Regions from separate parts of the Paenibacillus vortex V453 genome, predicted to be linked through region 2. Evidence: riboswitches for the same ligand, from Rfam matches in the RefSeq annotation. Region 2 holds a riboswitch; each other region holds the start of a gene.

Region 1 (10,574 bases), on a different contig from region 2:
ATGTATAATAGAGTGACGTGCAACTTTTTGGAGGTGGGCATAATGAATACTGGGATCAGTGGATTAGACGGACTGGATGAAGAGAAGCTATTGGAAATTCGAGAAAATGCCTCAAAGCTCTCAGATATGAAACAAGAGGTGCCCGTGGAAGAACTGTTCTCGGAATCATTTATTCAACGGCATACCAAGTTTTCTTCCATAGATCACTTGCTGAAAGCTGCTGGTTACGAGGGAAGCACGGATGAAGATTTTGACATATTCATACAAGGAAGTACGATTAACCCGTTTATCGTTGAACATACCCCATTTCGAAGCTGGAAGGATTTTCAGGAATTAGCCGTATCCGCCTATATCACGAAATGGCTGGGATTCTAAATAATGTTGGCAGAATATCAGGTCCACACTAAGGTCTAGTTGAGGATCGAAAGAGCAGAGGATCGAAAGAGCAGAAGACCAAAGAAGCCCCTCTAACCGAAGTTAGAGGGGCTTCTGATATATTTTTTAAGGGGTGCTTTTATTATATGCTGCGAATCTTAATGGGAGATTAAATTTTAATTAAGGGGAACTAAAATGTGGCTGGACGATTGGCTCATGGGTTATGGGTTATGTCTCCTTTGTTATCGTTGCTGTCTTTGTTTTATTGTCCCATCCCACGGTTGCACCCAGTGCCTCGGCAGTCGCCCGAAGCGGTACATAGGTCACCCCGTTAATCAGCTTGCCATCCTGAATTGGTTTGCCGTTTACAATAACATTCACCTTATCACTCACCTCACCAGCCGCCTCCTTCTTTTGCAACCCGAGATATTTTGCAATGCCGGCAACATGACCATCGATGAGGGCACCCACGACATCCTCTCTCTTAAGCTTGGCTGCATCCGCGGCAACATCAACAAACAAATTTTCTGTCAGTACCGCAGGCATGTTCGATTCACGGACCATGTGCAGGTTCTTTGCCTTCTGCCCCCTGTCGATTACGTTAAAAGGCTTTAAGGCCGTCATGATCTCGGTATGAAGCACATTTTGCAAAGAGGCTGTTGCAGCCGACGTATGCGTGTACTTATAGGATTCGAAGCCACCGGCTCCTCCTCCTGCATTACAGTGGACGGAAACCAGGATATCTACCCCAGCCTTGTTAGCCGCCTCGGTCCGCTCCATTAGCGTAGGAAAAACATCCGCAGATCTGGAGAGCAGCACCTGCACGCCATTGTACTCGGCCTCCAGCCGGTTTTTCACGCTCAGGGACACCGCTAGCACGATGTCCTTTTCCAACAGACCATGAGCAGCCGCTCCGGTATCTTTTCCACCGTGGCCTGGATCAATAAATACCTTCTTCATCTCCCTTCACCTCATCTTTCCGAGCCGCAGCCCGTTTCATCTTTTCGACAGCGAAGGCCACGAACAAACTCGAATAATATGAATCGCTTACTATGTAATATATGATATAAAATGCCGAATGATAGGGCGCTCTCTCCTTAACAAGAATAGCCCCCGGATCACCCAGGGGCACAAAAAGCACGCCTTGCGGCGCCATTTTTATATCATTCCAGCCAGAAATCAGGATATGATCTCCTTGCAATGAACATGCTGGTGAAGGGAATTGAACCCCCGACCTACGCATTACGAGTGCGTTGCTCTACCCCTGAGCTACACCAGCATATGTGGTTCGAAAACAAGCCTCCACGAACAGCAAAATTATTATAATACTTTAGCAGCAAAATACAAGTCCCAGCCTAGCCGGAACATCCCTTGCAATAAGCAAGATTATCCGCCTAATTTTTCCTGCACCGATTGAATCTTTTGCTTGCTGGAGGAGACTTGATCCCTGCGGTCATCAATCTTGACCGAAGTCGATACGCGCTGGGCTCCAGATAGAAATGGCGCCTCATGCAGAGCTTCAATCGCTCGCCAGATCATATTCAGCTCGCCCTCTATGATGGTGCTCATCGAAGTCAGCTCATATGTAATCCCGTCCTGTTGTTTCAATATACGCTGCATCTCGGCCACATAAGAGCTTAAGCTCGTTGTTGCTGTTCCAATCGGAATCACCGTCACTTCCGCTATAGCCAATACCAAAACCTCCCTCGCAACATCTCATATATAGAACTCTTCAATCTCCAGACACAGATATCATATCAATTCTGATCACTCATATCAAAGCCCCTAACTCGCTATTCACAATAAAAAATAGTCTGCTCCTTCCACCACAGATCCAGTACGCAACTATCGTATTTTGTCAAAACGATAATATACGTGGTATGTGTGCAGAAAAGGTCGCATTCGGTCACAATCCAGGAAATGTTATGGCCTTTTGACAGTTTCTTAGCTGGCACAATGACCGCTCGTTTGCTATAATTCTTTTTGCGTTCAATTTTAAGAATATGGTTTACAAACACAATATATTGGGTTAAATTAGATAAACAACAACCAAATATAGTGTGTATAGGTGCCGGAACAACCTATAAGGCGGTCCGGCTTAATAGGGAAGCATGGTGTAAATCCATCACGGTCCCGCCACTGTAAGGGCTCTCGGCTATTTATCCTATCCAGGCCGAACCAAATCATGGAATATTCTTCTGGCGGACCTCATCAAGGTCTTGGGGAAGGCTCCGATTTGTCAAAGTCCGAGTCAGGAGACCTGCCTGTACGCAGCCAACACCAACCTACGGGACATTAGGTAAGTGTTCGTTAAACTTGCGTCTGTACATAACATCATGCCCCTTCAAGGGCTTATGTCAAACGTCATTCACGAATCACAGCGCACGGACATTTTCAAGCCTGCGGGTTTTAGAAAATGTTTTTTTGATGTCCTTTTTCATATTTCCCCCTAAGAAAGCGAGGAATTATTCATGCCCCAGCTCGTAGTTAAACCGAACAACCGTCAGCTCGCCTTTGATGAAATACGCCTCTCTGTCTATGCCGACCGCAATCTGAAAGGATTGGACATGCTTGATAAAGAGCGCCTGCTTCGCGGCGTAAATGCTAAACTGCGCGGTGAGCAAGTCACCGGCGAAGAAATCAGCAGCGCCTTCACGATGTCCGCGCTTGAGCTTGTGACAAAAGAAGAGCCGAATTGGAAGTTTGCAGCTGCGCGTTCGTTTCTGACCTCTTTATATAAAAAAGCGGCCACCAACCGCCGATACAAAGCCTACCCGGAAGAGCCTTACGGTGCCTTCTACCCGCTCATCACAGAGCTTGTACAGAAGGGCATCTATCGCGAGGATCTTCTGACCAGCTACACCAAGGAGCAAATCGAAGAGCTCGGCGAATGCATCGATCCAAGCCGCGATTTGCTGTTTGATTACATTGGTCTTTTGACACTGGCTGAGCGTTATTTGGCAACCGACTTTGACGGTCGTGTCATGGAACTTCCGCAAGAACGCTACATGGTAATCGCAATGTTCCTCATGCACAACGAGCCAGCCGACAAACGTATTGACCTTGTAAAAGAAGCCTACTGGGCGATGAGCAACCTATACATGACAGCTGCCACACCGACCATGTCCAATGCAGGCAAAAAAGTAGCAGGCCAGCTCTCCAGCTGCTTCATTGATACCGTTGACGACTCTCTGGAAGGCATCTTCGATTCCAACACCGATATTGCCCGTCTCAGCAAAATGGGCGGCGGCATTGGCGTGTACCTCGGTAAAGTCCGTGCACGCGGCTCGGATATCCGCGGTCACAAGAACACCAGCTCCGGCGTTATCCCTTGGATTCGCCAATTGAACAACACCGCCGTGAGTGTTGACCAATTGGGAACTCGTAAAGGAGCCATCGCGGTTTATCTGGATGTGTTCCACAAAGATATTCTGTCCTTCCTGGATCTGAAGCTGAACAACGGTGACGAGCGTATGAGAGCCCATGACGTGTTCCATGGCATCTGTCTGCCTGACCTGTTTATGGAGGCTGTAGAGGCCCGTGAGGAGTGGAGCCTGTTCTGTCCGCATGAAGTGAAGAAGATCATGGGCTGGAAAGACGAGAACGGCCGTCCGCTTGGCCTGGAAGACTTCTATGATCAAGCTCAAGGCGATGGCGAGTTCCGTCAAAAATATGCAGAAGCCGTGGCGAACCCGCAGCTGCCGCGTATTACGGTACAAGCGATCGACATTATGAAACGCGTGATGAAATCCCAGCTTGAAACGGGTACACCGTACATGTTCTACCGCGACACGGTAAACCGTGCGAACCCGAACTCTGCACATGGCATGATTTACTCATCCAACCTGTGCACCGAGATCATGCAGAACCAATCTCCAACCGTTGTCGAGCAAGAAGAGCTGGTAACAAAGGATGGTCAAACCCGGATTGTTATTTCCAAAATCCCTGGCGATTTCGTTGTCTGCAACCTGAATTCCATCCACTTGGCTCGCGCTGTACCGGCCGGTGTGCTGGAGCGTCTCGTTCCTATCCAGGTTCGTATGCTGGATAACGTTATCGACATCAACAATATTGAAGTTCTGCAAGCCCAATATACCAACAGCCAATACCGTGCGGTCGGTCTTGGAACCTTCGGTCTGCATCACTTGCTGGCGCTGGAAGGTATCCGCTGGGAGTCCGACGAAGCCGTTGCCTATAATGACAACCTGTATGAACACATCAATTACCTGCTCGTGAAATCCAGCATGGAGCTGGCCAAGGAAAAAGGCCACTATCCGAAATTCAAAGGCTCCGACTGGGAGAGCGGCGAGTACTTCACGTTCCGCGGTTACACCGACGGCGAGCATGAAGGCAAATTCGTAACCACCGAACAGTGGCGTGAGCTGCAACAGGAAGTACAAGCCAATGGTGTCCGTAACGCTTGGCTGTTTGCCATCGCACCGAACGGCTCCACATCGATTATCGCCGGTTCCACAGCGAGCATCGATCCATTGTACGAACTTCTGTCTTATGAAGAAAAAACCACCTACAAAGTGGCTAACCCGGCTCCGGATCTGTCTGAAAAAACAATCTGGTACTACAAGACCGCTTTCCTGATCGACCAGCATTGGTCCATCAAAATGGCGGCTGCGCGTCAACGTCACGTTGACCAGGCGCAAAGCTTTAACCTGTATGTTCGCCCTGATATCCGGGCTTCGGAATTCCTGGAGCTGCACCTGCATGCATGGAAAGCCGGCATCAAGTCCACGTATTATGTGCGCAGCCGTGCGTTGACGATTGAAGAGTGTGAGTCGTGCGCAAGCTAAGAGTTTAATGTAAACTATTTCGAACCCGCCCAAACCCTCCCTTCCAAGGGAGGGCCCCAAGGGCTCTGCCCTCTGGACACCCGCAAGGTGTGCAGGGAATGAATGAGGCGCTTCTATGTTACTTTGGTGGCTAGGAGCGCTTTCTCCCTTCGGGAACGCTGGAATGTAGTGCGGGGACTATGGCGTTACTCGTGCGTTTATTGAGTTACTTCCTGCGTGGACCGCTCTCCCTTTGGGAGTCGCTTCTCATCTTGTGCAGGGACTAAGGCTGCTTCGTGCGTTTATTGAGTTACTTCCTGCGTGGACCGCTCTCCCTTTGGGAGTCGCTTCTCATGTTGTGCATGGAATAAGAGCTGCTTCGTGCGTTTATTGAGTTACTTCCTGCGTGGACCGCTCTCCCTTTGGGAGTCGCTTCTCATGTTGTGCAGAGAGTAAGAGCTGCTTCGTGCGTTTATTGAGTTACTTCCTGCTGGGATCGCTCTCCCTTTGGGAGTCGCTTCTCATGTTGTGCATGGCATAAGAGCTGCTTCGTGCGTTTATTGAGTTACTTCCTGCTGGGATCGCTCTCCCTTTGGGAGTCGCTTCGCATGAGGGTGCTACAAGCATCGAACGGCTGTAAGCGGGATTGAATATACTTTCTAATACAAGACTACAAGGGTAAGGGTATCCAAGCGGAAGATTTTACGTCCGCCTTTGAGAGCCCTTTGATACCATTAAATACATTCAAGCAAAGGGCGGACTACAGCGGCTGGAGAGTGGATACCCGTCCCTCAACCCGCCCTACTATGATATGCAAGGAGAGAGAATTGGCATGCAAATGCAAAAGATATTTAACACCGAAGCACCCAACCGCTCCACCCGTGTAATTGAAGGTGAGTGCTCCGGGATCTTGAACTGGAACGACATTCGGATGCCTCATATGTATAAACTATACAAGGTGCTGCTGCTGAACCACTGGATCGCGGACGAAATCCCGATGTCCAAGGATGCGCAGCAGTTCCCTACACTGGACTCAGAGGAACAGCGCACCTTCAAAATCAACATCTCCCTGCTGGCTGTGCTGGATTCCATGCAGACGATGTTTGTCAGCGATGTGAAGCGTTATTTTACCGACTCGTCACTCGAAGCCATCTCGGCCATCATCGGTCAGCAAGAGGTCGTTCACAATCAATCCTATTCCTACGTGCTCTCTTCCATCGTTTCGGATCAAGAGCAGAAGGAAATCTTCGAATACTGGAAGCATGATCCGGTTCTGCTGGAGCGCAATCAGTTCATTTCAGATATTTATCAGAACTTCCGCGATAATCCGTCGCCGCAAACCTTCTTTGAAGCTATGGTGGCCGACCTGATCCTGGAAGGTATCTTCTTCTATAGCACGTTTGCCTTCTTCTACAACCTGGCTCGCGACCAGAAGATGATGGCAACCAGCCAGATGATCTCTTACATTCAGCGTGACGAGAACCAGCACTGCTACTTCTTCGCCGAAGTATTCAAACAGCTGCTCAAGGATTTCCCAGAGCTGAACTCCCAAGAGAACATCGACTACCTGTACCGCACCATCGACCGTGCTGTTGAGCTCGAGACCAACTGGGCACACTACACGCTCAGCAATGTACGCGGCATCGATCTGAACGAGTTGGGCGACTACATCAAGTACATCGCAAACCGTCGTATTACGATGATGGGTCTGGAAAAAGCTTACCAAGGCGTAGACGTCAACTGCATGCCATGGATCAAGCCTTTCTCGGATGAAGCTCTGAACGCAACCAAAACCGATTTCTTCGAAGCCAAATCCCGTAACTACGGCAAGGTTGGCGACGACAACGGTTTTGACGATCTGTAACAGAGTCTTCAAAGTCCTTGGGACACCCGCAAGCTTTGCAATGAGTTTATAAAGCGCTTCTAGGCTAATATAGCACTAGGAGCGCTTTTTCTCTTTGGGAATGCTGGAAGATTGACGTAGGGACGATGAAGCCATTGTGTACTGATATTGAGTCTCTGCCTTTAGGCAGGTCCCCAAAAAACGAACAAACCTCGGAGTCATTGTCTCCGAAAGTATGATGTGATTTTCTAAGGGGGGAATCGCTTTCTCGCTTAATAAAGAAATTCGCTCACTCAAATAATATTCAATTTATGGATATTTTCTAAATTCCATTAGAAAACTTTATATTCTAATGGGTTGTATTAATCTGTTTTGCCGCTCCGACAACAATGTGTTTTTTCACATAGAATATAAAGAATATTCCTAGGCCAACTTCTAACACACTGGTCAGTATAGGTACAGATCGAATTCCAAAATAGTATATAAAGACTCCAGTTAGAAACGCCCCCACTTGTATAGAAGCTAAACTACAAGTGTTCCAAAGGCCAAACAATCTGCCTCGTAAATGAGCAGGCACGTCAGTTTGCATTATTTGTCGTTCAAAAGGTACGATAAATGCACCTACAAAAGCGAATAACATTAAACTAATCGCACCTTGATAGAGCTGCTCTGTAAAACCAAAGAGCGTCCAGGTCAGCCCCATCAATATATATACATAACCATATTTATAAGGGTTCTTAAACAAGAACTTGTTATTAGCTAACCAGTAGCCTACCAATACTGAGATAATACCTTCAGATATATAGAGTAAACTGATACCATAATGCTTTGTTTCATAGACATTGGATACAAATTGCTCTAACATCAAATTAAATGATCCAATGATTATTCCCCCTGATAGAGCTGCAAGTAGGACAAGTTTTACAAATTTTTGTTCTTTTATTACTTGTATTCCTACAACAAACTCCTTTTTGATGTTCTTGGAACTCACCATTTTCCTATTGTTTTTCAGGGTAATTCTACTACTTATAATTGCTGAAACAAAAAATGAAAGCGAGGTAACCATCCAAGCAATATCCAGATCTAAGAAGGAAATTAAGGTTCCACCAGCTGCAGCGCCTAGTAATCTAATAGAACTTGTTATTGTGAAATTAAAGGAGTTAGCTACAATTAAATCATCCTCTTCAATTAAATCAGGTATGATCGTTTGACGTGCAATAGTTGCTAAAGAGTTTAGAAGTCCACCTACGAACCTTAATAAACAGAATAAAATCCAAGCATACATACCACCTAGTAACGGAACAACGATATATCCTAGAAATAAAATTCCCCGAAATACTTCTGAAAAAACAATCACCTTCTTCGGATTAAATCGATCGACTAAGAAACCAACTAAAAAACTAAACATTAAAGGCGCAAGTCCACTTACAGCCCATAACATCCCTAGTTGAATTCCATTGTCTGTAATTTGATTAAGTAATACAAGCATCGCTATGAAGGAACCCCATGAGGTTAAACCTGTTAGAATGTTCGTATACGTTAAATATTTGTAACTGGGATATTTCCTCCAAATTAATGAAATCTGGTTCGTTTTTTTCAATTTAATCCCCATCCCCTCTCTTTAAGTAGGATTCGAATTCTTGCCAATCTATTTTATTAAGTATCTTAAGGCATTCTAAAGTCATTAACTCTCACAAATTATCATTTCGCCTCCTTCATTTTATGTGGAAATTTTAACAATATATTAAGAAAATGTATATTGAGAAATTATTCTCTGTTGATAGGTCTTATAAAATTCTTAACTTAAATATTGGAATAATATTAAAAAAAATATAAATACATTACGTCTGCCTGAATCCTTGATCCAATGATATTAAAATTGAAAAAATCAAAAAAAACTCCTTCAACAAACACAAACCTCCGCGATATTCCTGCCAGGAATATCACGGAGGTTTTTTTAACGCGCTTGGATCGGCTGCATTCCAATCATCATCTTATCATCTTGCTATCTAGCGGGTTACCACTTGGCTGCCCATACCTCGATTTCTACCTGAATGGACGGCATCGCAAGTGCCGGCACGTAGGCCATTGTCATGGCCGGCGCCTTTCCGCCATGGAACTTTTCCCACACCTGATGGAAGTGAACCCAGTCCACCTGCTGTGCTGCCCAAATATTGATTTTGACGATATGATCCGCCGAGAGTGCTTCTGCTGCCAACAGGCGCTGAATGTTCGCCAGGGTATTCTCGACTTGTTCCTTCATATCATCCGGCAATCCCCCCTCCATATCGGTTCCCACCTGCCCGGACAAGACCAGCAGCTCGGCTCCCTTCGGAACCTTGGTAACATGGGTATAAGGCCCGATTGGCGGAGCGATGACAGAGGGATTGTACCGCTGAACTTGGGACTGAGACCGGTGATCCTCTTCATTCAGAATAGCCAGCGTCTGATGGTCCTCCCACTGTCCGTTGATGTTTACATTTTTTCTGGCAATGCCTTCCTGATGGAATCCGGCTTTACACAGCACTTTAATCGATCCCAGGTTATGCGGCATTACCCCCGCCTCAATCCGGTGGAACTTCAATTCCTGAAAAGCATGCTTCACCACCAGCTGAACGGCCTCCGTCATATAACCCTTTCCATTATGGCGTTGGTCCAGGAAATAACCGATCCAGCAGCTCTGCAGATTCCACCGCACCACTTCGGTCAGCATGATCTCCCCGATAACCTCTTCGGTGTCTCGCAGCCCAATCACATAGAGATATCCCTGATCCCCTTTACTTGATTCCAGGGCTTCTTGAATCCGTTCCAGCTGTCCCTGGCGGGTATAGAAGGCTTCTTCTCTTAAACCCGTGAACCGTTGAAAAAAATCCCGATTCTCCACCTCAAGCTTCAGCAGCGCATCCGCATCCGATTCCTCTACTGGCTTTACATAAATCTGTTTTCCTTGCAATAACATAGCGTGCCTCTCCTCTACCGGAAAAATGAAAAACACAAAAACACCACAGAGCTCCTGTGGTGTGCATGCCGATCTATGCAGCCACAGGTAAGCGACCTGTGGTGTTTAATTCCACTGCATCCTCATTCGAACAACCGAATGGAAGGATCCTTGATCGCTGAATATCCGATTATGGACATACTTATCCCGTCCTCGGATAGATCAAAGAAAACAGCGGTGGAGCATCCCATGCCTTTGGACAAAGACGCCAACGATCTTTTTTTCATGTGAACCCCCTCCGTTCCATCTCATGTTGTTCCTATATTCCAATCCTCTATATTCAGAACATACTCGTTCTCATCCTGCATCTTCAACGTAAGTCTATAGTTAACCATAATTACCCGTGTTCTGCAAGCAGGATCCAATATCAACGGAGCCGCCTCACATAACCGTTCCCTTGGGATTGTCCTTGGACGGCCCTCTGCCCAGCTTAAGGTGCTTCAACTGAGCCACGATGATGACACTGATCACCACCAGCAGGAACCACGAGCTGATTTTGCCGATATGCACCAGACTCCATGTCCGCTCCTGACCCGGATAGGTCCAGGCCCCAAGGAAGGTTGAAATATTCTCC
Region 2 (10,574 bases):
TCCATCCTAATCATTCCTCCCATTCTTGTATAAGGATATGTTGTATCATCCTCATGTCATAAGTGCGCTAGTATGTATTCATTTCCATCTCACGGCCCACTCTAAACATAACATTACCCATTCCCGTAGATTTCCTATCGAAATCGTTGTTTTTCACCTGATGTTGATTATGTTGATCGGATTACCACTGCTATGCCTCTTCTATCTTATCATGTAAGTTTCAAGAGCAGAACCACAAATATTAACACAACCGCTTCGATCAGTTCATTCAGCGCCCCGTAAGTATCTCCCGTCAGTCCGCCAAGTCTTTGGCTCATCCTTTCCGCCGTTACCGTTCCGATTGCCCATGAAATGAACGGTATGAAAAAGAGTCCCCCGATGCCCAGCAGCCAATAATCAGCGGTATCTGCCATGACCCATTGGAGACCTATGATGACAACTGTTAACAACGCAGCCATGGAGCCCGCCATCCTTCTTCTTCCAGCGGTCAGTCCGTGAAACAAAGCCGCAAGCCCCTCACTCCCCCGCGCCATCGGCCAGCGATACATGGCATAAACCATGAACCATCGGCTCCAGACCGGAGCAAGCACCAGCAGCCAAGCTTCCTGCTTCCAGGCCCCCTCCGATAAATCCCATACGGACATAATCAAGGCAGCCTTCAGCAGGAGAAGCAGCATACACGCCATGACCCCCATTGCACCTACGCGGCTGTCCTTCATAATCTCCAGCATCCGTTCGCGTGACCGATGACTAAGCAGGGCGTCCGCACTATCCATCCAGCCGTCCAGATGAAGCCCGCCCGTCAGCGCTACCCATACGATCAGCAGGATGACAGCAGCAGGAAATGAAGGCAGCACAAAGCTCAAGCCGATTCCCAAACCGACCACAATCAGACCGATAACAGCGCCTACCCATGGATAAAAAACAACGCTCCGCTTCTGAACCTCTGGCGTAAAGGGAATCTCGCGCCGAATTGGAAGCCTCGATAAAAATTGAAAAGCGGCCGCAGCCGCCTGTATCATCTTGCTCATATGAGGTACTCCTTGCTCTTGATTTCCACCGGAATTCCCGCAGTCACCAGAAATACTTCGTCACAGACCCGGGCCAGCCTCTGATTCATAATCCCGGCCCAGTCGCGGTATATCCTGCCCAGCGGATATTCGGGCACAATGCCCGACCCCACTTCGTTTGTCACCAAAATGACCAGGCCCGGATAGACCTGAACCGCTCTTGCCAGCCTGCCGATCGAAAGGCCCAGACGCTCTTCCATCACGGCTGTTCCTTCAGGCTCAGCCTGGAGCAGTACATTCGTAAGCCACAGCGTAAGGCAGTCCACCACTACGGCCGGAGCATCTGAAACCGTTTCGCCAAGCGTGTCCAGCAGCTCTGGCAAGGCAATTGGCTCCTCCACCGTCTGCCACCCATAAGCGGAATCATGCCGCCGGTCTTGATGGATGCGGATGCGTGCTTGCATCTCATCGTCATAAGCCTGCGCAGTCGCCACATACATTCCGGATTCAGCCCGCTTCATGCACAGCTTCTCCGCGAATGAACTCTTCCCGCTTCTTGCCCCTCCCGTGACCAGCACGCTTCCTTGTTGGCTCATACCGATCCCCCGCTGATTCCGGCGCTTTCAAACGTCGCCATCTCCTGCATGATCCTGCAAGCCGCTTCCACCAGATGCAGGCACAGCACGCCGCCGGTTCCTTCTCCAAGACGCATGTCCATTTGCAGCATCGGGTGGAGTCCCAGTTCTTCGAGCAGAAGAACATGCGCCTGCTCATGCGAAGCATGAGAGGCAATCATATAAGCGAGGGCTTCCGGACAAATCGATTTTGCAATCAAAGCCGCCGCACTGGAAATAAAACCGTCGATGATAACAGGGCATCCGTGTGCAGCTGCACCGAGAATCAGCCCCGTCAATCCACCGATTTCATAACCCCCGACTTTGGAGAGCACATCCAGAGGATCATGCGCATGCGGTTGATTGACTTGTATAGCCTGCTCCACAACGTTAATCTTATGTATCAGCCGCTCATCGGTTACGCCAGTTCCTCGTCCCACAACCTCAGAGGGTTGTTTGCCTGACAGAACCGAGAAGATCGCGGCGCTTGGCGTTGTGTTCCCAATGCCCATCTCACCGGTCACGAACATCTGCGTCCCCTGGGAAGCCAGCTCTGCCGCTATCTCTGCTCCGGTTATGATGGATTGCAGCGCTTCCTCTCTGGTCATGGCCGGTCCTTTAGCCATATTGGCGGTTCCTCTGCCAATGTTCCTGGAGAGGAGCTTCTCATGGTTCAGCTCTGTCCCGACACCGATGTCAACACAATGAACGTCGGCTCCCGCCTGGCGAGCCAGCACGTTAACAGCTGCGCCTCCATTCAGGAAGTTCATGACCATCTGAGGCGTCACCTCTGCCGGAAATGCGCTGATGCCTTCCTCACACACTCCATGGTCCCCGGCCATGACAACGACAGATTTTTTTGTAAACGACGGCTTGATGTTGCCTGTGATCCCGGCTAATTGAATTGCAAGCGACTCGAGCTTGCCAAGGCTCCCCGGAGGTTTCGTCAAGGTGTCCAAATAGGCTGCGGTCGCGGCCTGCACTTCGGCATTCAGAGGTTTGATGTTAGCCGTTATATCGTTCAAATGATCCGTCAAGGATTTACTCAATTCAAACTTCCTCCTTCTTTCTTGCACCTAAATCTTACATCGCCAGCAGAAGCCGGAGCAAGAGCTGTCAGGACCATGTGCTGTTCGCCGTTAACAGCACCTGTGGAGCTCCGTTCTCGGGATGGGTGACAATGGAGGGCTCTACCCTGAATATTTGGCGAATATATTCTGCTGTCAGCACTTCCTCCGGCTTCCCGACCCCTGCGACCTTTCCCTGATCCAGAACCAGCAGCTTATCGCAAAATTGAGCCGCCAGGTTCAGATCATGCAGTACGCTGATCACCGTAATGCCGGATGAGTTCCGCCATTCTGCCACCATATCCATGAATTGAAGCTGATAGCGAATATCCAGATAGGTTGTCGGTTCGTCCAGCATCAGCAAGGACGGCTCCTGGACCATCACCTTGCCAAGGGCAACTCGTTGACGCTGACCCCCGCTTAACTCGGTAAGCCGACGTTCCTCGAAACCGCCAAGATCCAGCTTCTGAATAATGGCATCAATGAGCGGGGTCGCATCTTTATCCTCTCGACCAAGCCAATTCAGAAACGGGAAGCGTCCCATTTCCAGCACTTCCCGCACGGTAAAATCCGTCGGATCGAGACCTTCCTGCTGAAGGACGGCTGCGATTCGTGCCAGCGCTTTTCTGTTATAACTCGAAAGCTCCCTGCCCCGGAGCGAGACGCTCCCTGCCGTAGGACTCTCCACACCGGATAACAGCTGCATCAGGGTGGATTTGCCGCTTCCATTCGGACCGATGATTCCCCACCATTCACCTTCCGTTATGTGCAGATCTACACCTGCAAGTATCGGCACCTGGCCATATGCCTTGCCAAGACCCTGGGCTCTAATCATGCTAACCCCTCCCTACGCCGTTTTTTGTTCCGGTACAGCAGGTACGCAAAGAAAGGAGCGCCTATGAATGCAGTGACCACCCCGAGCGGTATTTCCGTTGGAGCCAGCACGGAACGTGCAGCCGTATCACACCAGACCATAAAAATCGCACCGCCCAGAGCCGACAAAGGGACAATGGTACGGTAATCGGAGCCTGTGATAAGGCGTATCATATGCGGAACCACAAGCCCCACGAAGCCAATGACGCCGGAGACCGATACGGCAGCGGCGGCAAGCAGGGTAGCTACGATCAGTACGCTTGTCTTCAGGCGATCCACATTCAATCCCATATGAGCGGCCTGCCGTTCCCCAAGCGACAAAATATTAAGCGCTCGCGACCGGCTCCATAAATACGCGAATCCCACGATAAAATACGGGAAAAGGATGGCCGTATACGACCATCCGCGCATGCTCAGGCTCCCCATCGTCCAGTACAGGATTTGGTTTACCGTATCTTTGGACATCACCGTCAGAAACGAAACCACAGCGCCCAGAAACGACTGCATGACCACCCCGGACAGGATCAGTCCGTGAATCGGCAGCTTTCCTTGATCCCTTGCCAACAGCAGCACAACCCACAATGTGCCTGCTCCGGTCAGAAATGCTACAAGCGGCAGGGTGTAACCTCCAGCAAAGGAGTATTCCATCCCGAAAAAAATCAGGGATGCTGCGCCAAGCGCAGCACCCGAGGATACACCGAGCGTGAACGGATCCGCCAGCGGATTACGCAATACGCCCTGAAAGGCAGCCCCGGCTACCGCCAGGGAAGCTCCAACAAGCATCCCCAGCAAAATCCGCGGTAACCTCACCTTCATCAGAATTTGTTCGGATGAAGCTTCCCAGCTCGGGAGGATGGAATCGCCGATCCCCGGCAGCCGGTGCAGCAGCATCGCCCCAATCTCTCTCACAGGTTGCGTGAACGGATCCGATTCCGAGACTGACAACCAAGGTTAGCAGCAATAGGATAACGCCGGCCGCACCGAATCCTGCAAGTTTTTTACTCATGGATTCATCAGTTCCGGGTAAACAGCCTTCGCCACTTCAATTAGTCCTTGCGTAACGCGGGGACCCGGACGGCTCAGCAGGTTGGCATCTACGGCAATGACCTGATCGTTCTTGATGGCTTCGATCTGATCCCAGCCTCCGCGCTCTTTAATGAGTTGATCCAGTGTTTTTTTGGTCGCTTCATCAACCACATCGTCCGTGTACAGAATGACATCCGGGTTCGCAGCGATAATCTTTTCTTCGCTGATTTCGAACCAGCCTTCCGTATCGCCAGCTGCATTAACACCGCCGGCTGCAGTGATGATCTCATCCATAAATTCGCCTTTGCCTACAGTCCATCCCGGGGAGAACTCGACGTACACCTTCTTCTTGTCTTCATCCTTCACGGATTTCACAGCTTCCGTAACGGATGCCAGTTCCTGCTTCATCTGATCTACGACCGCTTTGGCATCAGCTTGACGATCGGTAATTTGTCCGATCAGCTCAATGTTCTCCATCACGGCATCGATGGTTTTCGGATCATTGACAAACAGGGTTACGCCAAGCTCACGCAGTTTCTCGGCATTCTGTGCATTCATCGAAGCGGCAAACACCACATCGGCATCAGCTGCAATAATAGCCTCTTTATTCACTTGGAATCCGCCCAATTTGGGCTTGGATTTCGCAGCTTCCGGATAATCGTCATTATCCGATACGCCTACGATTTCCTCATCCAGACCCAGAGCAAACAGCTTTTCCGTCTCGGACGGAGTCAAGGATGCAATCTTAGCCGGCGCTTTATCAAACGTCATTTCAACCCCGGTTGAATCCTTAACCGTTAATGGATACGTGGTCTTAAGCTCCTCACCGGAGTCGGCTGGCGCTTCGTTGGTCTGCCCTTGCTCCTGTGCAGCTTGCGGCGTGGTTTCTTTCGGTGCCCCTTCTTCCCCGCCACAGCCGATCAAGGCCAGAGCCATCAGTATGGCTACTAGAAGTACGGACCATGTTTTGTTTATTGCTTTCATCTCTTCAAATCCCCCTAAACATAATTGAGAACCTGGCGCTGTACGTCTAAATTCCTTCAACCGATCCCCTGAGCAGGAAGAAAAACGTCAATCGTCATACTCCAAAGAAGCAAAAATCCCTGATTCCTCGTAAATAAGGACTCAGGGATTACGTTTTAACATAAGGACACCTGGATAACCGTTCACAGATAGCGCCTTAAACTGCCGTCCGCACGGGACTGCAAAACGTAATCCTCTCCTCGAAGGACCGTCATTCATTCGCTAAGGGCAGGTCTCCTGACTTACAGGCTGTAACGACTTCCCCGCCTTCCCAAGCGCTGACGCTCAGTGGCATGTGGAGAAGTCCCTGCTTCACAGTGGCGGGACCGTGCCGGACTTGCACCGGCTTCCCTATTAACCCGGCAGAAGACATGAATAACCTCTTCTGTCCGGGACCCTCGCAAACAATATGAATTTATTTATGATAGGCCAAGCATGGTTTCTCTGCACAAGATTATAGGCGATAAACCATCGCCTTACAACTGGAAGTTTCGCTCGTTTCAAGGGTTTAACGATATTGGTTTTTCCCGTTATCGTTCATTCCGCACCAAAATCGTACGATTTCATTTATTCGTTTACCCGTACGCCTCGCCAGCGTGCTCCGTCCCAGGCCAACTGCAGCTGGAGCACCTCGCCCGGCGATACCGACGTAGCCCAGAATTCTGTATCCGGGAGGGTTGCCGCTGCAATCTGCCGGATGACGCCCCCGTGGGTGACTACAAGCACGTCCATATCGAGCACCCCCGGCTGAGTCTCGGTATCGTGGCCCGCTGATTCTGACTCTGACTCTGACTCTGACTCCAAGAGAATAGCGGGGCCTTCCTGCATCGACAATAACCCCTTCATATCCTGATACATTTCGGCCAGAAAAACCTCAATTCGGGAACAAAAAGATGGCCAACTCTCCCCGCTCGGCGGCGTAACCGTTCCCGGGTTGTCGATCCAGCGCCGATAAGCCGCATTTTCCTTCAAATCCTCGTAGGTTTTTCCTTCCCAATCGCCAAAATCAAGCTCCCGCAGCTTCCTGTCATAACAGACACCGGGAATAACGCTGCCAAGCTCGACCTCATTTATAATGCCGGGCATATGTAAATCCGACAGGATGCAGTTCAGTGTTTGTCTACAACGAAGGAGATCACTGCAATAGACCTTGGCAACATGCCTGGAGCGAAACTCCTCCCGCAGCGGAAGCAGCTGTTCCAGCCCTTCCATCAGAGCCCCCTGATCCTCGTGACCCAGGTAACGGCGTTCCTCATTCCACTGCGTACGGCCATGACGAACAAGATGCAGGTTCAGTCTTACAGCCATAACGCACCTCCGGCTGCTGTAATCAGCCCCAGCACCGCTGTGCCGAGTACCGTGAACAGAATGGATACGCCCAGCAGAAGCCGGGTTGTCACCCGAATATGCTCTGCATGAAGCGCACGTTCGGGATCGCCCATGTAAGCCCGGAACGAGATCACGCCTTGATAGGAATTCTCGCCTCCCAGGCGAATGCCCAAGGCGCCGGCAACCGCGGATTCCGGGAAGCCGCTGTTCGGGCTTGGATGCTTCCGCGCATCTCTTTTGACCATCGCAATCGCTTGCTTCCACTGCAATGAGAACATCGCAGCCACCACGGTTAACAGGCCTGCGGTCAGGCGCGCTGGTATCCAATTGGCGATATCGTCCAAACGGGCGGAAGCCCAGCCTAGGGACTCGTATTTCTCGTTTTTATAACCGACCATGGAATCGAGTGTATTCACCGCACGGTAGGCCATTGCAAGCGGCGCTCCGCCGATCAGGGCAAACAACAGCGGGGCGATCACCGCATCCACGATATTTTCCGCCACCGTCTCCACCGTTCCGCGTACAACCTCCGGCTCATCCAGATGGTCGGTGTCTCTGCCGACCACCATGCTAAGGGAGTATCTCGCTTTGGCGAGATTCCCGGAACAAAGATGGCTGTATACTTCCAGTCCGGCATCACGCAGCCCTTTTACAGCAATCGTAGTGGCTATGAGCACGACCTCCGCTCCCCAGGCAAGCCAAGGATGAATCGCCGCACATAACAGCAGCAGAAGCCATGTCAGCACAAAGGAGCCGCCGGCCACAATCACCGGCAGCAGAATGCCCGCACGCTTCAGGCCTTGAGCCGTAGTCGCCCGATGGCGTATCCATCCTTCCACCCGGCGAATGACCTTCCCCATGCCGATGACAGGATGGGGCAGCCATCTCGGATCCCCGATCAGCAAGTCCAGCAGCACGGCTGCCCAGATGACCCATATGGCAGTCATATCCGGTCCTCTCTCTCAGAGACAATGCTCTCCGTAACACTGCGGTAAACGAGTTGGCCAATCATACCGCCCATATCGGTTGCAGTTCCGGCATAATGATGATTCACGCCGTAAGCGGGATTTCCGCTAACCCCCAAGACGATGGCATCGGTTGTCGTTCCGGTCGCGATGGCTCCCGTTTCATGATCCTTCACGCCCAGATCATGAAGTGCTGCGGCCTTCGCTTCCGTTGCCGTCAGGACGGCATTCACCATACAAGCAGGCGTCATCATCCCGTCGATCAACAGCATGATATTAATCGTGCCCGGCTGATAAGCGGCAAAGGTCGTACGGCTTGATCCTGCACGCGCAGCATTGCCCACACCAGCGGTGGCGCAGCATAGAATGGAGGCTTGTTCCCCACGCTCTTCCCATATGGATGCATATTTCAGTTTTACCGCTGTCATCAATCCCGCCGTAGAGCCAGCCGGATACCCGTGTTCCTCGATAAAGCTAAACATATCGTTTACGGGATCACTGCAATCGTAATGCCTGTCCACATAGCGGTTCACCAGATGATCCACACGCCCAAATCCGCCGCCATATATGGCACTGCTCAAGGAAACGGCCTGATCCGGCAGCGATATCCGAATATGCGGGTAATCCTGCTCCGCTTCCAGGGACACTGTCGTTCCCAGCCACGCTTTCGAACGGTAAAGGTGACTCTTGCTTGTTAGAAAAGGTACGGCCACGTTTCTCTCCCCCTGCTCCATGATCTTGTTAACTCCCCACCAAGTGCGCTGCCCATGTATCTGCCGTTCTGACAATCCCTAAGGCACGTCATCCAGAAGATTTCAAAAGAACCTCCGCCGCCATGGCAAGCATCCTGTCGTTGGACTGGGCATCTTTAACGGCTAGCCGGATATGGCGCTCACCCAGACCCGGGTACATGGCGCAGCTGCGGACAAGCACGCCGCGTCTGCCCATTTCCCGTTGAAAACTTTCTGCGTCCATATGCTGAGGAAGCTCCATCAGCAGAAAATTGGCTTCCCCTGGCGTAACATCGAGCCCCAGCGCTTGCAGTCCCTGCATCAGCTTGACACGCTCTTCGTGAATCAGCTGCAGCGTATTCTGTTCATAATCCCTTCCGCTCCCTAAACACACTTCTCCTGCAAGCAATGCCAGCCCATTGACACTCCATGTGACCTGCTTGCCAGCCATCGCCTGTATGACATCGGGATGCGCAGCAGTATACCCGAGCCGCAGACCCGGAATCGCATAGAACTTGGTCATCGATCTTACGATTACCGTCCGAGGATATTGATGGAGCTCTGGCATCAAGGTCTGCCTGTCTTCCAGCGGAATGAAATCAATAAAGGCCTCATCCAGCACCAGCCAAGTCCCTTCTTGCTCTGCAGCAGACGCCATATCGCGGATATCCTCGAGGCTGTATTGAACCCCGTTCGGATTGTTGGGCTGCCCCAAGAATACTAAATCCGTGCGGGCAAGCAGCGCCACAATATCCGCCTTGTCCGCACGCCAGTCCCGTTCCGGGCGACCGCAAACGGATCGGATATCCGATCCGAACTTGACAGACAGCTCCCGATATTCGGAAAAACAGGGATCGACCACTCCAACCGTTCGCGGCTGAAGGCCCATCAGCAGCAATGCCATGCATTCTGCCGCCCCATTGCCGACAAGAATTCGCTGGGCATCGGTGCGCAATTCCTCAGCGAGCATTCCCTTGAAGCTGCGATGCCCGGGATCCGGGTAACGAATAACTGCGCCCAGTCCTTCTTGCAATGCTGTTATGACCCCTTGAGGCGGTCCAAGCGGGTTAATGTTGGCGCTGTAATCCAGAAAAGCCGAAATCGGCTGTCCAAACGTCGAAGCAGCTGTCTCCACATCCCCGCCATGTCCGTATACCTCGATCAAGGGTTGTCTTTTATCACTCATACGGGCTCCTCCAGTTCCATTCCACAGCGCTTGCAAGCCCTGCCGTTATGTAATGCCACCATTATGTCGCTACATTCCTTGACTCGTCAACATGGAATGCTTTGTCTCTGCCTTAAAATTGGTTTACAATAGTCTTTGTGGCACCACATTTTGAATTGTGACGACGGAGGATACTATGCTATTTATCGATAATCAGGGGATCCATGATCCATCCATTAACCTAGCGATTGAAGTAATATGTCTTGAAGCACTTGTCGATGGACGAGAGCGTACCTTCTCTTTTATATTAATAAGCCTTCCATCATCATACGGAAAGCATCAGAATACGATTGAAGAGATCAACCAGGAATACGTTCGTGACAACAACATTCAGATTGTACGCCGGCTGTCCGGCGGCGGCGCAGTATACCATGATCTCGGAAACCTGAATTTCAGCTTTATTACAAAGGATGACGGGCAGTCCTTCCACAACTTCCTGAAGTTCACCCAGCCGGTCATCGACTTCCTGCAAAAGATGGGCGTGCCCGCTGAGCTCAGCGGCCGAAATGACCTCCAGGTCGGCGAGAAGAAAATTTCAGGGAACGCCCAGTTCTCGACGCGGGGACGCATGTTCAGCCACGGCACACTCATGTTTGATCTGAACCTGGATGACGTACAGGCATCGCTGAATGCCAATCCGGAAAAATTCAAATCCAAGAGCACCAAGTCCGTCCGCAGCCGCGTTGCAAACATCAAGGAGCTGCTCGGCAC
Region 3 (10,574 bases), on a different contig from region 2:
CGTACAATGAAAAACAAGTGGATCTGCGATACGTGCATCAACCCGGCGATTTGCCGATAATCGCTAAAGTAGATACGGACCGGATGCTTCAAATCTTAATCAACGTGCTCAGTAACGCACTGTACCACACACCGGCAAGCGGGAGGGTCCTGACTGATCTAGTGGACGAAGGGAATACGGTTCAGATTCGTATTGAGGATTCAGGCCAAGGCATTCCAGCTTCCGATCTGCCGTATATATTCGAAAGGCTTTATCGGGGAGATAAATCAAGGAACCGGTTAAACGGTGGAAGCGGAATGGGACTTGCCATCGTCAAGCAGCTTGTTGCAGCTCACGGCGGAGATGTATGGGCTGAAAGCGGGAAAGAGCAAGCAGGTGGAAGCTGCTTCTATATTCGGATACCCAAGGAAATTCCCGTCGATTCCAGCAGACAACAACAGGAAGTATAGAAGCAGGGGTCATCTATATAAAAAAAACAGCAAGCGCTCTGCTTTAAGCAAGAGCGCTTGCCTGTTTTCTTACTTCAACCCTTTAAGATTGATTAACGGACAATACCTCTCGATATTGGGAAGCTGCTGCAACCATGTTGCGCAGGGCAGCTACGGTTTCATCGCGCCCGCGCGTTTTCAATCCGCAGTCGGGGTTGATCCAGAACAGTTCGGGATCCAGTACGGACAACGCACGCTTAATCATCTGGGTCATCTCATCGACTTCCGGAACGCGCGGGCTGTGAATATCGTAAACGCCAAGGCCGATGCCATGATCATACGTATGCTCCTCGAAGCTCCCGATCAGCTCGCCGTGACTTCGTGAAGTCTCGATGGATATCACGTCGGCATCCAGGGCGCGAATGGAATCGATAATGTCATGGAATTCGCAATAGCACATATGGGTATGAATTTGGGTTGTATCCTTCACGGATGAGGTGGACAGACGGAATGCCTTCACTGACCAATCCAGATATGCCTGCCAATCTTCACGCTTAAGCGGCAATCCTTCACGAAGCGCCGGCTCGTCAACCTGGATCATCTCGATGCCTGCTTGCTCCAGTGCGTTAACCTCAAGTCGGAGAGCCAGGGCGATCTGATAAGCGACCAATTCTCTTGATATGTCGTCGCGAACGAAGGACCAGTTCAGGATCGTGATCGGTCCGGTTAACATCCCCTTGACGGGTTTCGAGGTCAGGCTCTGTGCATATACGGTTTCCTTCACGGTCATCGGGTTTACGAACTCAACGTCTCCATAGATGACGGGAGGTTTGACGCAGCGCGATCCGTAGGACTGAACCCAGCCGTTAGCTGTAAAGGAAAACCCATCCAATTTTTCTCCGAAAAATTCCACCATATCAGTCCGTTCAAACTCCCCGTGAACGAGAATATCCAGGCCGATGTCTTCTTGAATCTCAATCCAGGCGCGAGTTTGCTCGGCGAGGAAGGTTTCATACTGCTCGGCAGACCATTCGCCGCTTCTCCAGTTCTTCCGGGCCTGCCGAACTTCGGTCGACTGCGGGAAACTTCCGATGGTTGTGGTAGGGAGGAGCGGGAGATTCCATTTCTTCTGCTGGGCTTTGCGCCGCTCTTCAAACGACAGCGCTCGAGTCGGATTCAATCCGACAACCTTGGACGTTTCTTTCTGTACCTGTTCGTTATTCCGCAGCGATGATTGATTCATGGCGGCTACGGCCTGGTTATGCTCTTTCAGCTGCTCGGAAACGGACTCAATCCCATTATTGAGCGCGCTAGTGAGCAGCGTCAATTCGTCCAGCTTCTCATTGGCAAAAGATAACGCCTGGCGAAGTACGGGGTCCAGCTTATCCTCATAAGCTGTGGATACGGGAACATGGAGCAGGCTGCAGCTCGGCTGTATCACATATTGAGAAGGCTTCACCTTTTGGGAGAGGGTGTCCAGCAATTCCAGCTTGGCATCGAGATCTGAACGCCAGATGTTACGACCGTCGATAAGACCAACCCCCAGTACCTTATCCTCAGGAAACCCGTGCTTGAGAAGCTGTTCGGTATTACCATCCAGGCCGTGTACGAAATCAAGCCCGATGCCTTGCACAGGCAAGGAGATGATCTCTACATAATGGCTGACCGAATCGAAGTAGGTTTGGAGCATGATCCGGATCGCCGGAGCCGCTGCATGAAGTTTTTTGTATACGGATGATACAAGCGCCAATTCATCTTTGGCTAATGAAGTAACCAGAATCGGTTCGTCGAACTGCACCCACTGAACACCTTCATGCTCCAGCTCCTTCAGGATTACCGCATACAAATCCGTGAACTGGTCCAGCAAGGACTCGAATTGATCCGGGGTGTAGCCTTTAGACAGCTTAAGGAAGGTATAGGGACCGACAAGAACAGGTTTACCTTCGATACCTAGCGAGGATTTGGCTTCACGGTAAGCTTCTAGCGGCTTGTTGACCGTAAGATGTGGTTTGGCATCCTGAAGTTCCGGTACAATGTAGTGATAGTTCGTGTTAAACCATTTGGTCATCTCGCACGCAGCAGCACCTTGACTGCCGCGAGCCATGGCAAAGTAGACACTCAGCGGTACAGGATCACCATCGTACTTGAAACGCTGTGGCACCAAGCCAAACATCACCGACATGTCGAGCATATGGTCGTACATTGTAAAATCATGAATCGGAATAAGGTCGATGCCTTTCTCCTGTTGAATGCGTAAACGGTCCAACCGAATGTCGTCCAACTTGGATAGAAGTTCGTGTTCCTCAAGCTTGCCGCTCCAGAAGGATTCCAATGCTTTTTTCCATTCGCGATTTGCTCCGATTCTCGGATAGCCGAGATTGCTGCTTTGAACATTTGCCATCAATATCTTCGCCTCCACCAACATATTTAAATGACTGAATAAAAAAAGACGCCTTTACCCCGATCATAATATCAAGGGTAAAGACGCCTCCGTTGTGTACATACGGATGCTGCGATCTTTAACACCTCCCTATCTCCCGTAGGTAAGCAGTGTTGTCAGAATAGGCAGGTCTCCTGGCTCCAGAATCAAGGTCTGCCATGGCCTTCCCGATCAAAAGCTGATCAGTGGCATCATCCGATGGCAAACTCCTCTGTTACAGTGGCGGGACCGCGTTGGTGTTGCACCAAACTTCCCTTTTAAGCTGAAATTGAAGAGGCTTCAACATCAGCACCTATTCCCATTAATTAAATTTGATTGCTGAGTATCAAGGTACAATAAATTCCATAATTATGCAACCTATTTAAATGGAGGTTGTCTTACGCAAAAAAACCGGATCAGAAGATCCGGTTTTTCCACCCCATTAACTTGGCAGCGGCCTCAACATAATAGTAATCGCCATAGATCAGGGAGACGTTGATATTTTGGTCACCAGGCCAATGGCCTGTTGCCTCTTTCAGTATGCCTTCATAATTCGGATCATCCCATTCAGCGTAACGAGTCGTCAAGGAGTCGATGATGCGTAAGGCACTTCTGCGGTACACCGCGCTTTCGGTTTGCGGTACCTGATCTGCGAGCTCAAGCAAACCCGAAGCAGCGCAGGATGCCGCTGACGTATCTCGGGGTTCTGCCGCAATGAAGAGAGATTCAGCTGATTGATGGGTTGCTGCTGTTGCGGGTGTTTCCAGCTTCTCGGGTTCCGCACGAAAATCCCAGAGCGGTATGGAATCCTCCTCAAGGGACGCGACAAAGAAATGCGCCACGCGTTTCGCGGCGTCCAGATATCGGATATCACCGGTATACCGGTACGTGTTGGCCATGCCATGCAAGGCCCAGGCAGCGCCCCGGCTCCAGGCGGATTCGGGTCCCAGTCCTTGTCCTCCGAGCGCTTCCATGAATTCCCCGGTGAACGGATCAAACCGACAAATGTGCCTAACGGAGCCGTCCGGTCTTATAAAATGCTCCACTACCGTATTGGCCTGCTCTCTGGCAATATGCGCATATCTCGGATCACCTGTCTCCTCGGAGGCCCAGAACAGGAGGGAGAGGTTCATGGTGGAGTCAATGATGGACCAGCCTTCATTCCCGTGATTCCAGGAGGTAGGTTTCACCTGATTCCAGGCACGTATAAACCGTCCCGCAGGATTGTATCTTCCAGCCAGCAGGGTAGCGGCCAACACCCCTCTGCGCCTGGCATCCTGATCCCCGGTCAGCTTATATTTGATTACGGCCGTCGGCAGAAACTGAAAGCCTACATCATGATGAAAGTTGCTCTCTGCAATAATGGCCTGCTCAAGTCTCATGTCCCATTCCCAAGCCCATTCCTTATACTGCGGCTGCTTGGTCATATCATACATAATCCACAGCATCCCCGGCCAAAAACCGGAGGTCCACCAATCGATCCGGGTGGAATCATAGATCCCGTTCTTGGTTGCATGGGGAACCTTGTCTGCCAGCTGCTCCGCCATGCGTGATAGTTTGGCCTCGAGTCGTTCCCATAATAACGAATAGGATGCGATCGCTTCCTGCTGTTGTCCGTTCATCGTAACCCTCCCAGAACTTATGGTATAGATCGGCTGATGTCTCGTTTCTGCTGAGACCTATTGTTCCATAGAAAGGCGATAAATTCTATACGCGGAGCAGAAGAACTATTGAAATAACAAGCCGATCCTAAAAAAACACAAGCTTTTCGAAGCACCTAAAAAAAACACAAGGGAAGCGATCAACTTCCATTGCTGCCCGTACCTGAAAACTTATAGGATAAGGATATTCATCACATCCATTTCATAAGGAGGCGAAAGCCGTTGCCGCAAATTACGATTAAAATGTATGAGGGACGCTCGGATGAGCAGAAGAGCGAAATCATTGATGTTTTTACAAGAGAGTTGTCCCGTATTATTGATCGTGAACCCGAATTCATCAGCATCCAGTTTGACGAAATTCCGATAGATGATCATGCACCGGCCAATTTGAGAAACAAGAGGTGAGCACAGATGGCCGAACCAACAAAAGCAGTAAGCAAGGCGCTGCCGGGAAAATATACCAAGCGCAAAAACATATTAGGCTTCATGTGGAAATACAGGGCACTGTATTTCATATCCCTACCAGGTCTTCTGTTCTTCGGATTGTTCAAGTATGTTCCGCTTATGGGCTCTGTCATCGCATTTCAGAATTATAATCTGTTTGCCGGCGTGACCCAAAGTCCATGGGTGGGTCTCGAGCACTTTGAACGAATGTTCCAGCATTACGATTTCTTGAAAATATTACGCAATACGCTTCTACTGGGCACGTACGACATTTTGTTTGCTTTTACAGCGCCTATTGTTCTGGCATTACTCCTTAATGAGGTTCGCCAAGTCGTTTACAAGAAGATTGTGCAGACCATTTTCTATGCGCCGCACTTTTTATCATGGGTCATTGTAAGCGGTATCTTTGTTGGCATTCTGTCTCCATCATCCGGGATCGTGAATGTGATGCTGGGCTGGTTCGGCATGGAGCCGATCTATTTTCTTGGAGAGGATTCCTATATTCGTTCTGTGCTGGTGGGCTCCGGATTATGGAGGGACGTCGGATGGGGGACCATCATCTATCTTGCGGCGCTTGCAGGTATCAACCCGGATCTCTACGAAGCCTCCGATATTGACGGAGCGGGCAGATGGCGTCAGACCCTCAGCATTACGCTGCCGGCATTGCTTCCTGTTATTACGATCCTGTTCCTGCTCAAGATTGGGGATTTCATGGATTATGGATTTGAACGCGTCTTTGTATTTCAGAACCCGCTTAACATTCAATCCAGCGAGATTCTGGATACGTACATTTATAAGGCTGGCCTGCAGCAGCTTCAGTACAGCTATGCAACAGCCATCGGGGTGTTCAAATCCGTTGTCGGCTTGTTCCTGATCTCGATAGCAAACACCATCAGCAAGAAAGCGACCGGCGAGTCGCTGTATTAGAGGGGAGTGACATCCAACGTGAAATATGACAGTGCAGGCAGAAAAATGTTTCTTGTATGCAACTATATTATCCTTACCTTTCTTGCACTCACCATGCTGTTCCCTTTTCTCAACGTGATCGCTCAGTCGTTCAGCAGCCCAGGTGCTATCGACCGGGGAGAGGTCATGTTCTGGCCGGTGGAGTTTACGTTCGCTTACTACCAGCATGTATTCAATGACGTCTCCATTTGGAGAGCTTTTGGAATCAGCGTTTATATTACAGTGTTCGGGACCTTCATTAATCTGGCTGCTACTGCCTCACTGGCGTATCCACTGTCCAGACCCGAGTATGTAGGCAGAAAAACGATCATGATCATCATCCTGATGACGATGATTTTCACGGCGCCGCTGATTCCGCAATTTATTCTGATGCGTGAGCTGAATCTGGTGAACACGCTCTGGTCGTTGATGCTGCCAACAGCAATCAGTGCATTCAATCTGTTTGTGCTTCGAACCTTCTTCACCCAGATTCCGAATGAACTGATTGACTCGTCCCGTATTGACGGATGCAGCGAGGTCCGCACATTATGGAGCATCGTGCTTCCGCTGTCGAAGCCGGCATTGGCGACGGTAGGCATATTCTACTCGGTGACCAACTGGAACAAATACATGGATGCACTCTACTATATCAACGATCGAGCCAAGTATCCTCTGCAGGTGAAGTTAAGAGAGCTGCTCGTGAACGAAGGATTGACCGATACAGGCAACCTAGCGTTTGAAGCAAGCTCCCAGTCCGTGCAAGGCATCCAGATGGCGGTTATTCTGGTAGCCACGGTGCCCATCATTCTTCTGTATCCGTTTCTGCAGCGGTTCTTCATTCATGGGATGATGATCGGGTCGATCAAAGAATAATTCAGTGGAGTAGTCCAAAGCGTGATCCTAAAAAAACGACAAACCGAGCCAAAGACATTCCTTGTTCCCGCCCTGACGGCTCTCTATACTGATATTAAGTTTGAAAGCGCTATTATGAGCGACTATATTAGCTTGAAAAGAGGGGTAATCATGAGAAAAAGGTGGACGCGCGCGCTCACGGCAGGTCTTGTTCTGACCATGCTTGCTGGCTGTGCGGGCAACAATGGAGGCGACGCCGGGACCCATGCCGGTGGCGGTAAAACAGAAGGCGGGGAAGCAGCGGGAGCAACAAAATTCTCCATCTCGATGCGGACGCTCAACGTATCCTACGTGGAGAAGAATGCGGATATCAACAAGGATAAATATGTGCTGGAGCTGGAGAAAAAGACGAATACGGACCTTGATATCCGTCTCATTCCACATAATGAGTACCAGGATAAAATGGTGCAGATGTTTGCAACGAACGACATTCCGGATGTGGTGCAGGGAACTGGCGGAATCAGCGGCCCTGAGCTGGCTGGCGCTGTCGAGAACGGAGTGTTTCTGCCGCTGAACGATCTTCTGCAAGAGCACGGGCAGGATCTGCTCAAGTTTATCCCGGAGGAAGCCTGGAAGCGGATGACGGACTCGAAGACAGGCAACATTTACGGGATTCCCGAAATTCTCTCCAATCCATCCAGACGGGCAACATGGATTCGTACCGACCTGCTGGAGAAGGTGGGCAAGGAAATTCCGACAACGGTTGAGGAGACGATGGACGTACTCCGCGCGTTCAAAGAAGCCGGGGTGGAGCAGCCTTATGCCGGTCGCCAGAACTTCAAATATGCCGATACCTTCTTCGGCGCTTATGACGTACTGGGCTATCTGAACCAGTTCAAAGTGTTCCCGGACGGGAAGGTAAAGCCTACCTTCTTCGACGAGGAGAATATGAAGCAAGCGATTGGAATCTATAAGACAATGCATGAAGAAGGACTGATCAGCAAGGAATTTGCCACGATCGAGAGCGCTGATTTCAAGTCCATCGTAACGAGCGGTAAAGCTGGCATGTGGTCCATGAATGCGAATGAGCTTCCGATCTGGGGAACCCAGCTCACCGAGAATGTACCGGATGCCAAAGTAGCTCTGATTCCATCTCCGGTAGGACCTGATGGCAAGGGGGGCTATGCCCATTATAATCCGGTCACCCGTTCTTTCTTCATTAACGCCAAAGCGAAGGATAAGGCGGAGGATATCGTGAAATTCTTCAACTGGATGGTCAGTGAAGATGCGGAATTGTTCTTCAGCTTCGGGATTGAAGGCGAGGATTATCAAGTAACCGATGGCAAGCCGGTCTTTGAGGTTCCGACGGATGCCGCCGGCGCGGATAAAATGCGGTATTTGAACTACTGGCTGTGGCTGGTGCAGGATACAACGTACAACAAGCGCGTATCCGAGCTGTCCGATTCCGGCAAGGAACTGATCAGTGCCTTTGATAACATGCTATCGAAGGAAGGTCGCCGCGGGATCGAGTTTGATCCGAGACTGGAAGCGATGGTTAAGTACCCCGAGCTGAATCCGAAATCGGATGAACTTCCGCCTCTGATCCTGGAACATGTCCTGCGCATGGTATACGGCAGGGAGCCGATCGAAGATTACGGCAAGGTGCTGGAAGAATACCTGTCCAAAGGCGGCAACGAGATTATTGAAGAAGCAACGAAACGATTTAACGAAAAAGAAAACGCTTTCGAATAAGCAGAGCATGTTTTAGTATAGTGTTGAAGAATGACTCCTCTGCTTGAATCAAGCAGAGGAGTATCTTGCTAAAGCTAAACTACTCTCGCTGCTTTCGAAAGGGGAACGGGTAATGTACCGCATTCTGGTCGTTGATGACGAACCTATGATAAGAATGGGCTTGGCGAAACTGATCACCCAGGCGGATCCTTCGATGATTCAAGCGGATACGGCCGAGAACGGCATTGAAGCATTGGAATCGATCCAGACGACACGACCGGATTTCATTTTCACGGATATCAAAATGCCAAAGATGGACGGCCTGGAGCTGAGCAAGCAGCTTTATGAGAAATATGGCGACATTACGGTGGTGGTTATCTCCGGTTACGGAGATTTCGAATACGCTCAGAAATGTATGTCGTATGGGGTTAAGGAGTATTTGCTTAAGCCTGTGACCAAATCGGTGGTACATCACACGATGAATAAACTGATGTCGGACCGGAAATCGATGCAGGAGAAACAACGAATGTATTTCCCTCTGTCCAAGCTGGAGAATTGGCTGGAGCAGCTGGAGCTCGCCGTATGGCATTTGCAAATGAATGACATCCAGGCCAAACTGCAGGAAATTGAGGATTATTGCAATGAGCGCAGGCTTGAAGCCATTCAGCTTCAGGAATTGCTGGATGAGCTCTACGCGAAGCTGATCAAGCAACTTAACGGCAGGGATGTGTATTCGTTTGAGTCTTTGGCAGGAATGCCCGAATCGGAAGCTGGCGTGAAACGCAATACCTTTGAGGATTTCCGCCAGGCAGTGGATCAGACGGTGAAGCTCATTCGGGAGAAGCGAAAAGGCAATGCCAAGGAGCCTGTTGAAGAGGCAAAAGCTTACATTGAACGCAATCTGTCCCGGGATCTCTCGCTTGACGAGGTTGCCGATATGCTCGGACTCAACCCGTCTTACTTCAGTCAGCTGTTCAAACAGATGACGGATGAGACCTTTGTCCACTACCGGATACAAAAAAAGAATGGAGAAGGCGAAGAAACTTCTCGCCATCCCGCACTATAAAATAACGGATATATCGTTCGAGGTGGGGTATGCGGATCATCCCCATTTCACGAAAACCTTCAAGAAGGTAACCGGGTATACCCCCTCTGAATACCGGGAGCTGCTGGGGATCGAATGATGCGGAGGAGTTTGTCCCGTCAAATTTTTCTGTATTTTTTTATCGTTGTATTGTTCTCGCTTACCACGGTCGGCGTTTTCTTCTACATGAAATCATCTGAAGCGATTGATGAGCAGGTAGAGAAGTATATGACCACCGTGATCACGAACGCCGCAAGACAAACGGACAATCATCTGCAAATGTTTGAGCGGATCAGCAATACAATTCTGCTGCAGGATACCGTCAAGAAATTTCTGGATATGGACCCTAGCGACAGCTACGAACACTACAGGTTCACGAATCTCATCCGCAAGGATGTCTTTCAGAAAATTTTCATTCAATATCCGACCCAAACGCACATGATGTATATTCTGGGATTTCACGGCAGGTCGATTTTTGATCAGAATCAGAATTTCTCCGCGATGTCGATTGATCCCACCGATCGCCTCCGGGAATTGATGAAGAAGACTCCGGAAAACGGGGAATTTGTCATCCTGAAGACCAGCTTGCTGGAGCAGGATCGGGATAGCGTGATTACCGTTGCGCGCAAAATCCGGGGGATGAATTCGTACGAGGTAAAGGGCGTGCTTGCGGTTGAGTTCAATGAAGATCAACTGTCCAGCTTATGGAACGGCGTTGATCTGGGAGAGCAGGGCTTCTTCTTCATCCTGGATCGCGAAGGTGAAGTCGTTTATGCGCCCGAGCATGTGGATATGGACGGAATTACGGCAACGGATCTGCCGGAGCGCATTATTGCGAAGGGCGACAACCGCTTCATTGAACCGGTGCTTGGCGACAAAACGATGATCATCTCGCGCCAGTCTGAATATTCGGGTTGGAGTCTTGTCATTATGATGCCGCTGGAAGAGCTGCGTGCTCCCATTTCAGGGATTCGTTCTACCACCATTATTGTAGGTTTGGTCACGTTGAT

The links. Region 2 has a riboswitch for cobalamin ahead of PVOR_RS24835 (ABC transporter substrate-binding protein). Riboswitches for the same ligand answer to the same signal wherever they lie in the genome.
Region 1: linked by a shared signal. The riboswitch ahead of PVOR_RS05070 (ribonucleoside-diphosphate reductase subunit alpha) and the one ahead of PVOR_RS24835 (ABC transporter substrate-binding protein) in region 2 are both predicted to bind cobalamin.
Region 3: linked by a shared signal. The riboswitch ahead of metE (5-methyltetrahydropteroyltriglutamate--homocysteine S-methyltransferase) and the one ahead of PVOR_RS24835 (ABC transporter substrate-binding protein) in region 2 are both predicted to bind cobalamin.

What each region holds. Positions count from the first base shown of each region.
Region 1 covers NZ_ADHJ01000010.1:46,337-56,910, reverse strand. The annotation lists gene PVOR_RS05095 (hypothetical protein) at 43-375, shown strand; gene PVOR_RS05090 (N-acetylmuramoyl-L-alanine amidase) at 604-1,335, opposite strand; gene PVOR_RS30545 (hypothetical protein) at 1,316-1,576, opposite strand; tRNA gene PVOR_RS05080 (tRNA-Thr) at 1,583-1,654, opposite strand; gene PVOR_RS05075 (MTH1187 family thiamine-binding protein) at 1,762-2,067, opposite strand; cobalamin riboswitch at 2,425-2,657, shown strand; gene PVOR_RS05070 (ribonucleoside-diphosphate reductase subunit alpha) at 2,847-5,180, shown strand; gene PVOR_RS05065 (ribonucleotide-diphosphate reductase subunit beta) at 5,992-7,023, shown strand; gene PVOR_RS05060 (MFS transporter) at 7,352-8,614, opposite strand; gene PVOR_RS05055 (GNAT family N-acetyltransferase) at 9,020-9,961, opposite strand; gene PVOR_RS30940 (hypothetical protein) at 10,084-10,227, opposite strand; gene PVOR_RS05050 (DUF817 domain-containing protein) at 10,382-10,574, opposite strand, start outside.
Region 2 covers NZ_ADHJ01000045.1:36,326-46,899, forward strand. The annotation lists gene PVOR_RS24805 (L-cystine transporter) at 1-5, opposite strand, end outside; gene cobS (adenosylcobinamide-GDP ribazoletransferase) at 210-1,031, opposite strand; gene cobU (bifunctional adenosylcobinamide kinase/adenosylcobinamide-phosphate guanylyltransferase) at 1,028-1,606, opposite strand; gene cobT (nicotinate-nucleotide--dimethylbenzimidazole phosphoribosyltransferase) at 1,603-2,673, opposite strand; gene PVOR_RS24825 (ABC transporter ATP-binding protein) at 2,741-3,526, opposite strand; partial or broken gene PVOR_RS24830 (FecCD family ABC transporter permease) at 3,523-4,570, opposite strand; gene PVOR_RS24835 (ABC transporter substrate-binding protein) at 4,567-5,574, opposite strand; cobalamin riboswitch at 5,824-6,028, opposite strand; gene PVOR_RS24840 (histidine phosphatase family protein) at 6,181-6,921, opposite strand; gene cbiB (adenosylcobinamide-phosphate synthase CbiB) at 6,912-7,889, opposite strand; gene PVOR_RS24850 (adenosylcobinamide amidohydrolase) at 7,886-8,620, opposite strand; gene cobD (threonine-phosphate decarboxylase CobD) at 8,709-9,824, opposite strand; gene PVOR_RS24860 (lipoate--protein ligase) at 10,000-10,574, shown strand, end outside.
Region 3 covers NZ_ADHJ01000025.1:360,082-370,655, reverse strand. The annotation lists gene PVOR_RS16600 (sensor histidine kinase) at 1-449, shown strand, start outside; gene metE (5-methyltetrahydropteroyltriglutamate--homocysteine S-methyltransferase) at 532-2,829, opposite strand; cobalamin riboswitch at 2,976-3,179, opposite strand; gene PVOR_RS16590 (glycoside hydrolase family 88 protein) at 3,264-4,469, opposite strand; gene PVOR_RS16585 (tautomerase family protein) at 4,731-4,913, shown strand; gene PVOR_RS16580 (ABC transporter permease) at 4,920-5,879, shown strand; gene PVOR_RS16575 (carbohydrate ABC transporter permease) at 5,898-6,770, shown strand; gene PVOR_RS16570 (extracellular solute-binding protein) at 6,921-8,501, shown strand; gene PVOR_RS16565 (response regulator transcription factor) at 8,614-9,546, shown strand; gene PVOR_RS31900 (helix-turn-helix transcriptional regulator) at 9,506-9,664, shown strand; gene PVOR_RS16560 (cache domain-containing sensor histidine kinase) at 9,661-10,574, shown strand, end outside.